Regions from separate parts of the Cytobacillus firmus genome, predicted to be linked through region 1. Evidence: a T-box and tRNA genes for the amino acid it is inferred to sense, from the RefSeq annotation. Region 1 holds a T-box; the other regions hold tRNA genes.
The links. A T-box is a leader RNA that pairs with one kind of tRNA and senses whether it is charged. The one in region 1 lies ahead of proS (proline--tRNA ligase), so its partner is inferred to be a tRNA-Pro.
Positions count from the first base shown of each region.

Region 2: it encodes a tRNA-Pro, which carries the amino acid that the T-box ahead of proS (proline--tRNA ligase) is inferred to sense. The anticodon was not compared.
Region 3: it encodes a tRNA-Pro, which carries the amino acid that the T-box ahead of proS (proline--tRNA ligase) is inferred to sense. The anticodon was not compared.

Region 1 is NZ_CP098323.1:615,546-619,281, reverse strand. It holds gene proS (proline--tRNA ligase) at 27-1,463, opposite strand; T-box leader at 1,519-1,734, opposite strand; gene NAF01_RS03320 (efflux RND transporter permease subunit) at 1,814-3,736, opposite strand, start outside.
Region 2 is NZ_CP098323.1:260,374-264,109, reverse strand. It holds rRNA gene NAF01_RS01475 (16S ribosomal RNA) at 1-1,399, opposite strand, end outside; tRNA gene NAF01_RS01470 (tRNA-Gly) at 1,496-1,569, opposite strand; tRNA gene NAF01_RS01465 (tRNA-Pro) at 1,593-1,669, opposite strand; tRNA gene NAF01_RS01460 (tRNA-Arg) at 1,675-1,751, opposite strand; tRNA gene NAF01_RS01455 (tRNA-Leu) at 1,811-1,896, opposite strand; tRNA gene NAF01_RS01450 (tRNA-Leu) at 1,956-2,040, opposite strand; tRNA gene NAF01_RS01445 (tRNA-Lys) at 2,056-2,131, opposite strand; tRNA gene NAF01_RS01440 (tRNA-Gln) at 2,140-2,214, opposite strand; tRNA gene NAF01_RS01435 (tRNA-Asp) at 2,223-2,298, opposite strand; tRNA gene NAF01_RS01430 (tRNA-Glu) at 2,329-2,400, opposite strand; tRNA gene NAF01_RS01425 (tRNA-Ser) at 2,416-2,506, opposite strand; tRNA gene NAF01_RS01420 (tRNA-Asn) at 2,512-2,586, opposite strand; gene NAF01_RS01415 (SprT family protein) at 2,739-3,212, opposite strand; gene cmpA (cortex morphogenetic protein CmpA) at 3,346-3,459, shown strand; gene NAF01_RS01405 (Tex family protein) at 3,625-3,736, opposite strand, start outside.
Region 3 is NZ_CP098323.1:4,105,532-4,109,267, forward strand. It holds gene glgB (1,4-alpha-glucan branching enzyme) at 1-540, opposite strand, end outside; gene NAF01_RS20680 (hypothetical protein) at 764-961, shown strand; tRNA gene NAF01_RS20685 (tRNA-Glu) at 1,055-1,126, opposite strand; tRNA gene NAF01_RS20690 (tRNA-Ser) at 1,131-1,221, opposite strand; tRNA gene NAF01_RS20695 (tRNA-Asn) at 1,227-1,301, opposite strand; tRNA gene NAF01_RS20700 (tRNA-Ile) at 1,316-1,392, opposite strand; tRNA gene NAF01_RS20705 (tRNA-Gly) at 1,397-1,470, opposite strand; tRNA gene NAF01_RS20710 (tRNA-Phe) at 1,485-1,560, opposite strand; tRNA gene NAF01_RS20715 (tRNA-Asp) at 1,587-1,663, opposite strand; tRNA gene NAF01_RS20720 (tRNA-Met) at 1,667-1,740, opposite strand; tRNA gene NAF01_RS20725 (tRNA-Ser) at 1,764-1,856, opposite strand; tRNA gene NAF01_RS20730 (tRNA-Ile) at 1,870-1,946, opposite strand; tRNA gene NAF01_RS20735 (tRNA-Met) at 1,964-2,040, opposite strand; tRNA gene NAF01_RS20740 (tRNA-Ala) at 2,059-2,134, opposite strand; tRNA gene NAF01_RS20745 (tRNA-Pro) at 2,144-2,220, opposite strand; tRNA gene NAF01_RS20750 (tRNA-Arg) at 2,228-2,304, opposite strand; tRNA gene NAF01_RS20755 (tRNA-Leu) at 2,320-2,408, opposite strand; tRNA gene NAF01_RS20760 (tRNA-Gly) at 2,415-2,489, opposite strand; tRNA gene NAF01_RS20765 (tRNA-Leu) at 2,498-2,582, opposite strand; tRNA gene NAF01_RS20770 (tRNA-Lys) at 2,599-2,674, opposite strand; tRNA gene NAF01_RS20775 (tRNA-Thr) at 2,698-2,773, opposite strand; tRNA gene NAF01_RS20780 (tRNA-Val) at 2,794-2,869, opposite strand; rRNA gene rrf (5S ribosomal RNA) at 2,879-2,995, opposite strand; rRNA gene NAF01_RS20790 (23S ribosomal RNA) at 3,122-3,736, opposite strand, start outside.

The DNA of each region.
Region 1 (3,736 bases):
ATCACGTTATATTTCACATTCCAGGTTTAGTAAGCCCGCGCAAACCAAACCGTATGCTTCGCTTCTTTTCCACAATGGATGCAGGTATCTTTCGTTGCCGGCGGGTTGAACGGGATGTTCCGTGTCGTGAATTTCGTTTTTTCTTTTACACTTTCTTCACAGGCATCATCACCGCACCATCCGGCTAAGATCCAGCCTGGGATGGCATCATTTTGTTCAGATTGGGCAATGTGCTGTTCTAATTGCTCGATAGTATCGATATGTGTGTGTGAATGCTCTTCACGGAATGCTTTAGCTTTCTCTAATAAACGAGTCTGCATCGTTTCAAGCTCATTTTTGATGCTTTCTATAATCGAATCAAGCGGTACGGCCACTTTATCACCAAGATCACGCGCCTTCATTAAGCATTGATTTTGGTCTAAATCACGAGGGCCAAGCTCTATGCGGACAGGCACGCCTTTTAGCTCCCACTCATTAAATTTATAGCCTGGTGATTGATCGGAATCATCAAGGCGTACACGGATTCCTTCCGCCTTTAATGCAGCAAACACTTCATCTAATTTCTCCATAATCGCAGGGTTCTTTTTCCATGGGCCGACTGGAATCAGCACGACTTGAGTCGGTGCTACTCTTGGAGGGAGAACAAGGCCTTGTTCATCACCATGAACCATGATGACAGAGCCGATTAACCGTGTGGATGTACCCCATGATGTTGTATGGACAAAAGTATGTTTATTTTCTTTGTTCAAATATTTGATATCAAAAGCTTCCGCAAACTTTGTGCCCAAGTAATGGGAAGTTCCCGCCTGTACCGCTTTTCCATCCTTCATCATCGCTTCAATGGAGAACGTATCAACCGCACCTGCAAAGCGCTCGGATGGTGTTTTTTGCCCATCATACACAGGAATGGCAAGCAAGCCTTCTACCACTTCTTTATAAATCTCGAGCATCTGCATCGTTTCCTTGCGCGCTTCTTCTTCGTCCACATGAGCTGTGTGGCCTTCCTGCCATAAAAATTCTGACGTGCGGATGAAAGGAAGTGTTTTCTTCTCCCAGCGGAATACATTCGCCCATTGATTGATTAAGACCGGCAGATCCCGGTAGCTTTTAATCCAATCGGAATACAAATGTCCAATCATCGTTTCAGAAGTTGGGCGCAGTGCCAGACGCTCCTCAAGCTTCTCTCCTGCCGCTTCTGTGATCCACGGAAGCTCCGGCGAAAATCCTTCAATGTGATCCTTTTCCTTTTGAAAAAAGTTCTCCGGAATCAGCATCGGAAAATAGGCATTGCGGTGGCCGGTTTCCTTAAAACGCTTATCCATCTCTGCCTGAATATGCTCCCAAATTTCATAGCCATCAGGCTTAAAGGCGATACACCCGCGAACAGGGGTGTAATCAAATAAATCTGCTTTTTGTATCGTTTCCAGATACCATTTTGAAAAGTTGTTGGTGTTTTGAGACATCTTCTTTTCCTCCTGAAAATACTTTTTAAGAATAAAAAAAGCATAAAGAGTCCTTCAAAAGGACGTCTTTATGCTAATAGACGCGGTACCACCTTAGTTCGGCTTTTACAAAATCTAAAGCCCTCTAATCGTTAATAACGAAACGACCCGGTTAGCTTTTTCCTAACATCTCCGTGGCAGGTTTCAATAAGGAGTGGTGATATAGCTCTCAGCCCAGGCTATATTTTCTGTTTCACAATCCTTATTTACTTGATCACATCATTGATTACATATATATGATAATATACCAACTTGTGATGAGTAATTCAATACACGCAGAAATAAATTCCTGATGGAGTGTTCCCTCCATCCTATTTCCCCTCAGCTCTTCTCTCTATCTTAGACGTTTTCAGGAAAAATAATTCATACACAACAGGAACAATTATTAACGTCAGCAGTGTGGATGATGTTAAACCGCCAATGACCGTTACCGCAAGGCCCTTTGAAATAAGTGTTCCTGATGAGGTGGTCAAAGCCAGCGGGATTAATGCCGCAATTGTCGCAAATGCCGTCATTAAAATTGGTCGTAACCTTGTTTTCCCTGCTTCAACTAACGACTCTCTAATAGGCAAACCTTTCGTTCTGTTCTGCCCGATCCGGTCGACAAGCACAATCGCATTCGTTGTGACGATTCCAATCAGCATCAGGAAGCCAATCATCACACTTACAGAAAGAGGCTCATTAATCATGTAAAGTGATACAAGCGAACCAATAGGAACAAAGATAAGTGATGAAAGGATAATAAATGGAATACGGGCTTTACCAAAGGTAATCAGCATGGTTAAATACACAAGCCCGATTGCCACAAGAATGGAAATCCCCAGTGATTGGAAAATCTCCACTGTTTCATCGTTGCCTCCGCCGCTCGTTAAGGATACTCCATCCGGCAGATCAAGCTTTTCCACTCCCGCCTTTACCTCTGATGATACTGCCTGCACATCATTTCCTTTTACCTGGCCTGAAACACGGGCATAAACCTTGCTGTCCAGTTTCTGAATCGATGTGAAGGTATCGATTTCCTTTACCTCAGCCACCTCTGAAAGAGGGACTGGTCCTCTTTGAGAAAATAGAGTAACCTCTTCTAATTCATCTTTTGACCCGAGTTCTTTATCAAAGGACAGCTGAACCTCCTGCTCCTTATCATCGAGCAGCAGCGTCCCAACATTCACGGGCTTCGTCTGATCGCTGACAGTTCCAAGAATCTGAAATCCTGACAAACCATATTCACTAGCTTTCTCAGAATCTATTTCCACTAAAAATTGTTTTTGCTTTTCACTGAAATTGTTGGTAATATATTTCAGGTCATTATTTTCCTGCATATACTCTTCCACTTGCTTGGAAGCCTTCTGCAGCGCCTCTAAATCATTGGAAAATAAGTCGATATCCACGTTATTATTCGAAGGAGGCCCGCCTGTTTCCAGCTCCTGGACACTAATCTTCAAATCAGCGTTTTCCTCTTCTGAGATATCTTCTATTTTACTTTCAATTGATTTAATCGTTTTCTCCACATTTACATTATCTTCTAAGTTAACAAAATAGCTTGCTTTGTTTTCAAGCCGCAGTCCTGTGGCAAAATCCCGGGCTCCTATAGCGGCTGTGACATCTGCCGCTTCTTTCTGCTCATCCAGCATCTCTTCCACCTTCAGTGAGATGGCATTTGTTTTTTCCAGTGAAGCGGATGATGGCAATTCAATCGATGCTGTCAGCGTTTTGGACTGTTCATTAGGAATAAACGTAAATCCTAAAGAAGGCACAACCGCTAATGAACCAACAAGCAATACGAGCGAAATAAATAAGATAACTAACTTGTGATTGAGAGATTTTTCAATTAAACGGCCATAAAACCTCTGAAGAGCTCCCTCTTTTTCTTCAGCCGGCACTTTCTTGAACGAAAATTTTGCCAGGATCGGCACTATCGTGATGGAAACCAGCAGCGATGCTAAAAGGGAAAACACAATCGTTAAAGCAAAAGGCAGAAAGAATTTCCCTGTTATCCCGCCAACAAAGCCGATTGGAAGGAATACCACAACGGTCGTTAATGTTGATGAGGTGATCGCCTTTAATATTTCTTTGGTGGATTCCAGAATAATTTTATCGGACATTCCCTCATTGGATTTACGGACCCGCCTGAAGATATTTTCGATGACGACAATACTGTCATCCACCACACGCCCTACAGCTACAGCCATTCCGCCCAGTGTCATGATGTTCAATGAGATGTCCATTTGGTTTAG
Region 2 (3,736 bases), 360 kb from region 1:
AAGGCCCGGGAACGTATTCACCGCGGCATGCTGATCCGCGATTACTAGCGATTCCGGCTTCATGCAGGCGAGTTGCAGCCTGCAATCCGAACTGAGAATGGTTTTATGGGATTCGCTTAACCTCGCGGTCTCGCAGCCCTTTGTACCATCCATTGTAGCACGTGTGTAGCCCAGGTCATAAGGGGCATGATGATTTGACGTCATCCCCACCTTCCTCCGGTTTGTCACCGGCAGTCACCTTAGAGTGCCCAACTGAATGCTGGCAACTAAGATCAAGGGTTGCGCTCGTTGCGGGACTTAACCCAACATCTCACGACACGAGCTGACGACAACCATGCACCACCTGTCATCCTGTCCCCCGAAGGGGAACGCCCTATCTCTAGGGTTGTCAGGAGATGTCAAGACCTGGTAAGGTTCTTCGCGTTGCTTCGAATTAAACCACATGCTCCACCGCTTGTGCGGGCCCCCGTCAATTCCTTTGAGTTTCAGCCTTGCGGCCGTACTCCCCAGGCGGAGTGCTTAATGCGTTTGCTGCAGCACTAAAGGGCGGAAACCCTCTAACACTTAGCACTCATCGTTTACGGCGTGGACTACCAGGGTATCTAATCCTGTTTGCTCCCCACGCTTTCGCGCCTCAGCGTCAGTTACAGACCAAAGAGTCGCCTTCGCCACTGGTGTTCCTCCACATCTCTACGCATTTCACCGCTACACGTGGAATTCCACTCTTCTCTTCTGCACTCAAGTTCCCCAGTTTCCAATGACCCTCCCCGGTTGAGCCGGGGGCTTTCACATCAGACTTAAGGAACCGCCTGCGCGCGCTTTACGCCCAATAATTCCGGACAACGCTTGCCACCTACGTATTACCGCGGCTGCTGGCACGTAGTTAGCCGTGGCTTTCTGGTCAGGTACCGTCAAGGTACCGGCAGTTACTCCGGTACTTGTTCTTCCCTGACAACAGAGTTTTACGATCCGAAAACCTTCATCACTCACGCGGCGTTGCTCCGTCAGACTTTCGTCCATTGCGGAAGATTCCCTACTGCTGCCTCCCGTAGGAGTCTGGGCCGTGTCTCAGTCCCAGTGTGGCCGATCACCCTCTCAGGTCGGCTACGCATCGTGGCCTTGGTGAGCCGTTACCTCACCAACTAGCTAATGCGCCGCGGGCCCATCTGTAAGTGATAGCCGAAACCATCTTTCAGCTTTTCCTCATGTGAGGAAAAGAGTTATCCGGTATTAGCCCCGGTTTCCCGGAGTTATCCCAGTCTTACAGGCAGGTTGCCCACGTGTTACTCACCCGTCCGCCGCTGACTTCAGGGAGCAAGCTCCCATCTGTCCGCTCGACTTGCATGTATTAGGCACGCCGCCAGCGTTCGTCCTGAGCCAGGATCAAACTCTCCATATAAGAGTTGATTAAGCTCGAGTTGTCTTTTCGAAAAAGACTAATGATTTAAACGTTGACGTTTTGTTCGTTCAGTTTTCAAAGATCAATCAGTAAGTTTGGAGCGGGTGAAGGGAATCGAACCCTCATCATCAGCTTGGAAGGCTGAGGTTTTACCACTAAACTACACCCGCATATAGAATTGTTATTTCCCGAATGGTCGGGAAGACAGGATTCGAACCTGCGACCCCTTGGTCCCAAACCAAGTGCTCTACCAAGCTGAGCTACTCCCCGTATAATGGCGCGCCCGAGAGGAGTCGAACCCCTAACCTTTTGATCCGTAGTCAAACGCTCTATCCAATTGAGCTACGGGCGCATCTTTTAAAGCAACTCTTATATTATAACGATCTTAAATTCAAATGTCAATAACTTTTTTGGTGCGGCCGAGAGGACTTGAACCTCCACGGGGTTGCCCCCACTAGGCCCTCAACCTAGCGCGTCTGCCATTCCGCCACGACCGCTTAATAAAGCGACAAGTAACATCATACCAAAACGAGATACTTAATTCAATGGTAATTAATGGTGCGGGTGAAGGGAGTCGAACCCCCACGCCTTGCGGCGCCAGATCCTAAGTCTGGTGCGTCTGCCAATTCCGCCACACCCGCATATAAAATTTAATATGGTGAGCCATGAAGGACTCGAACCTTCGACCCTCTGATTAAAAGTCAGATGCTCTACCGACTGAGCTAATGGCTCATTAAAAATGGCTGGGCTAGCAGGATTCGAACCTGCGAGTGACGGAGTCAAAGTCCGGTGCCTTACCGCTTGGCTATAGCCCAATAACAAATGGCGGTCCCGACGGGAATCGAACCCGCGATCTCCTGCGTGACAGGCAGGCATGTTAACCGCTACACCACGGGACCATCCATAAAAACCGTCGGAAATAAAAAAAGTGACCCGTACGGGATTCGAACCCGTGTTACCGCCGTGAAAGGGCGGTGTCTTAACCGCTTGACCAACGGGCCATTGTTAGAATTTTCTGGCGGAGAAGGAGGGATTTGAACCCTCGCGCCGCTTACGCGACCTACACCCTTAGCAGGGGCGCCTCTTCAGCCACTTGAGTACTTCCCCAAATATGGCTCCGCAGGCAGGATTCGAACCTGCGACCGTTCGGTTAACAGCCGAATGCTCTACCACTGAGCTACTGCGGAATAATAATAAACTGATCAATAAAACAGCTAACATCTTATCGACTCTTCATATTATAAGGACGCGGACTATAAAAGTCAAGCATCTTTTTAGAAGAATTTATTAGCCGCTTGTCCTGTATTGACCTGCGACAATTATTAAATATAAAGCGTACTTAATCTAATGTCAATTCTTTTTTGAACACTAATTTTCCTTTGCATTTACCGCAGACATATTTCTTCGTATCAACTTTTCTTTTTCTCTGATAAATTTGGCCGCATTCTTTGCACACATAAACAAGAATCTTAACGGATTTTTTTGTTTTAGGGCGATCAGGCAAAGCTGAACAAAATCGGGGTGCTCCCACTTTCTTCATTAAAAGTCTGAAATCCTGATCACGATGTTTATATCCTTTTCCCTCTAAGTGCAAATGATAATGACAGAGCTCGTGCTTAATAATTCCCACTAATTCTTCAGGTCCAAGCTGCTCATAATACTTTTTGTTAATTTCAACATGATGTGAATTCAGCATATATCTTCCGCCAGTCGATTTTAGGCGTGAATTAAAATATGCCTGGTGGCAAAAGGGCTTGCCGAAGCTTTCTAATGATATCTTTTCAACAAGTTTCTGAAGCTCCTGGTCATTCATCTCAATGTTTTCCTCTCTTATCGTAAACATGACAACCTATTATAGCATACATTATATATACCTTTTACAGCTCTGAACTCCTTGCAGAAAGAGGGAGCCATTATCAGATTCCAATTAACGGGAGGTAAATCGTATGCCTGTATGGTTTCAAAATCAAATCCAGCGTGCTTTTTATGAAAAAGACCGCTATCAGATCAAACTGCTGAATCAGTGCTGGTTTTTCTATAGAAAGAAGCATTGCTCATAAAGGCACTAATGCCCGCCGAACAATCCAGTCCCAATGCTGAAAATCCTTAGTCAAGCGAACTCATCATTAGTTATAAAAAGCATAAGCCAAATCACGCCAGAAATAGTGATTTCCGGTGTGATTTAGCTTATGACGACTCGAAAACTGTGAAATTATTAGCTTCTATTAATTAGAATGGCCCAGCATTGTTAAAGCGACTCTTCCCTTGTGTTTATCAACAGAGTCCACCCAGACTGTTACCACATCACCAACGGAAACGACGTCCAGCGGGTGTTTG
Region 3 (3,736 bases), 1.5 Mb from region 1:
AGGTATTAATTCCCCTGCAAGCTCCCGGTACGTATAGGGACTGCCCGATTCTTTTTGCTTCCACGAACCAAGATGGACCTCATAAATGACCGCAGGCTCTGTAAAAATAGCCTTCTTTTCTTTTTTTTGCATCCATTTGCTGTCATTCCACTGATACCCGTCCAGCGAATATACTTTAGAAGCTGTATTCGGCCTTACTTCTGAAAAAAAACTATAAGGATCAGCCTTTAAAAGCATAGCTCCTTTCTTTGTAGTAATTTCATACTTATACAAGGCACCTTCCATGTTTCCATCCAGCTGAATAATCCAGACACCTTCCTTATTCACTCTATGTAAGGTGTAGCCTTCTCCATTCCAATCATTAAAATCACCGACTAATCTGATAATTTCAGCATTCGGTGCCCATACACAAAAACGGGTAATCACTGCTCCTCCGTCTGAAACTACATGTGCTCCAAATAACTGGTGACTCTCATAAAGCGTCCCTTCATGGAACAAATGCAGCTGATAATCGGTTGGAAACAAAGTATCCACTACCATCCTTCTCCCCACCCAGTCTCGTTTCTTTTGACTTTCCTGTTATATTCGATGCACCTTTGAAAAGTCCTTGTAAAAGTTTTTTTAATTTTATGACAACAACGTTCATATTCCGCTAATATACGATAGCATTTTCCCCATTTTTACAGCCTTCGACATAATCTCCGGTAAACTTAGACAAAATAAAACAAAATATGCAAGCAAAAAATGAAAGGAGAATAATATTTTGGGCAATAAAGAAGAGGAGTTTTTATTGAATGAGGCATCCAAAAAGGAAATAAGGATCCCACTATTTGAAGCACCGGATGGAAAGATTATGGCCACTGGTGATATGTTTAGAGGCCCCTATACGGGAATATCTTCTGATATTGATTTGAATAATCCCGGCAATAGATTAAGCAGGGAAGAAGAGAAATTTGATTAACCAGGAGCAGAAATGAACTGTAAAGCAGAGTTACACAAATACAAACATAGACAACAAAAAAGCTGCCAACAAATTGTTGACAGCTTTTTTGTATGACCCCTACGGGATTCGAACCCGTGTTACCGCCGTGAAAGGGCGGTGTCTTAACCGCTTGACCAAGGGGCCAATATGGCGGAGAAGGAGGGATTTGAACCCTCGCGCCGGTTACCCGACCTACACCCTTAGCAGGGGCGCCTCTTCAGCCACTTGAGTACTTCCCCATATATGGCTCCGCAGGTAGGATTCGAACCTACGACCGTTCGGTTAACAGCCGAATGCTCTACCACTGAGCTACTGCGGAACAATAAAATAAAATGGTGGGCCTAAATGGACTCGAACCATCGACCTCACGCTTATCAGGCGTGCGCTCTAACCAGCTGAGCTATAGGCCCATTTTGGAGCGGGTGAAGGGAATCGAACCCTCATCATCAGCTTGGAAGGCTGAGGTTTTACCACTAAACTACACCCGCATAAAGTTATGAAATGGTGGCTCAGGACGGAATCGAACCGCCGACACAAGGATTTTCAGTCCTTTGCTCTACCGACTGAGCTACTGAGCCATAAATTCATTTATATTGTAAAAAAATGGCGGTCCGGACGGGACTCGAACCCGCGACCTCCTGCGTGACAGGCAGGCATTCTAACCAACTGAACTACCGGACCAGATTGCGGGGGCAGGATTTGAACCTGCGACCTTCGGGTTATGAGCCCGACGAGCTACCGGACTGCTCCACCCCGCGATAATATTATTAAGAATAAAATATGGAGGAGGAAAGGGGATTCGAACCCCTGCGCGGTTTGACCCGCCTGTCGGTTTTCAAGACCGATCCCTTCAGCCGGACTTGGGTATTCCTCCGAATAATGAAAAGTGGTGGACCTTGTAGGACTCGAACCTACGACCGGACGGTTATGAGCCGTCTGCTCTAACCAGCTGAGCTAAAGGTCCAGCATTGTTTAGTTAAATGGTAGCGGCGGAGGGGATCGAACCCCCGACCTCACGGGTATGAACCGTACGCTCTAGCCAGCTGAGCTACACCGCCAAAATACTAAAATAATTATGGTGGAGCCTAGCGGGATCGAACCGCTGACCTCCTGCGTGCAAAGCAGGCGCTCTCCCAGCTGAGCTAAGGCCCCAAAGATTAATGGTCGGGAAGACAGGATTCGAACCTGCGACCCCTTGGTCCCAAACCAAGTGCTCTACCAAGCTGAGCTACTCCCCGTTAATAATGGCGCGCCCGAGAGGAGTCGAACCCCTAACCTTTTGATCCGTAGTCAAACGCTCTATCCAATTGAGCTACGGGCGCATTATTAAATTCTACTGGTGCCGAGGACCGGAATCGAACCGGTACGGTAGTCACCTACCGCAGGATTTTAAGTCCTGTGCGTCTGCCAGTTCCGCCACCCCGGCAATAAATGGAGCGGAAGACGGGATTCGAACCCGCGACCCCCACCTTGGCAAGGTGATGTTCTACCACTGAACTACTTCCGCATAAAAAATGGTGCGGGTGAAGGGAGTCGAACCCCCACGCCTTGCGGCGCCAGATCCTAAGTCTGGTGCGTCTGCCAATTCCGCCACACCCGCAATATGAAATTAAAAATGGTGAGCCATGAAGGACTCGAACCTTCGACCCTCTGATTAAAAGTCAGATGCTCTACCGACTGAGCTAATGGCTCATATTCTATAAAAAGAATTGAAGTGGTGCCGGCGAGAGGACTTGAACCCCCAACCTACTGATTACAAGTCAGTTGCTCTACCAATTGAGCTACACCGGCAGCTTGTACATTTAAATTAATGGTGGAGGATGACGGGATCGAACCGCCGACCCTCTGCTTGTAAGGCAGATGCTCTCCCAGCTGAGCTAATCCTCCATTATTAATGCCCGGCAGCGTCCTACTCTCACAAGGGGACAGCCCCTAACTACCATCGGCGCTGAGAAGCTTAACTTCCGTGTTCGGTATGGGAACGGGTGTGACCTTCTCGCTATCGCCACCAGACTATTTTTCAAAGACAAGTTTTATTATACCGTCTTTTCAGGATTTTTCAAGAGGAAATTTCATTTTTTCATTCCCTCAAAACTAGATAATGCATGAAGAAGTGTTTGCCGAGTATTCACCAATGACTTGGTTAAGTCCTCGATCGATTAGTATCAGTCAGCTCCACGTGTCGCCACGCTTCCACCTCTGACCTATCAACCTGATCATCTTTCAGGGATCTTACTAGCTTGACGCTATGGGAAATCTCATCTCGAGGGGGGCTTCATGCTTAGATGCTTTCAGCACTTATCCCTTCCGCACATAGCTACCCAGCGATGCCTTTGGCAAGACAACTGGTACACCAGCGGTGCGTCCATCCCGGTCCTCTCGTACTAAGGACAGCTCCTCTCAAATTTCCTGCGCCCACGACGGATAGGGACCGAACTGTCTCACGACGTTCTGAACCCAGCTCGCGTACCGCTTTAATGGGCGAACAGCCCAACCCTTGGGACCGACTACAGCCCCAGGATGCGATGAGCCGACATCGAGGTGCCAAACCTCCCCGTCGATGTGGACTCTTGGGGGAGATAAGCCTGTTATCCCCGGGGTAGCTTTTATCCGTTGAGCGATGGCCCTTCCATGCGGAACCACCGGATCACTAAGCCCGACTTTCGTCCCTGCTCGACTTGTAGGTCTCGCAGTCAAGCTCCCTTGTGCCTTTACACTCTGCGAATGATTTCCAACCATTCTGAGGGAACCTTT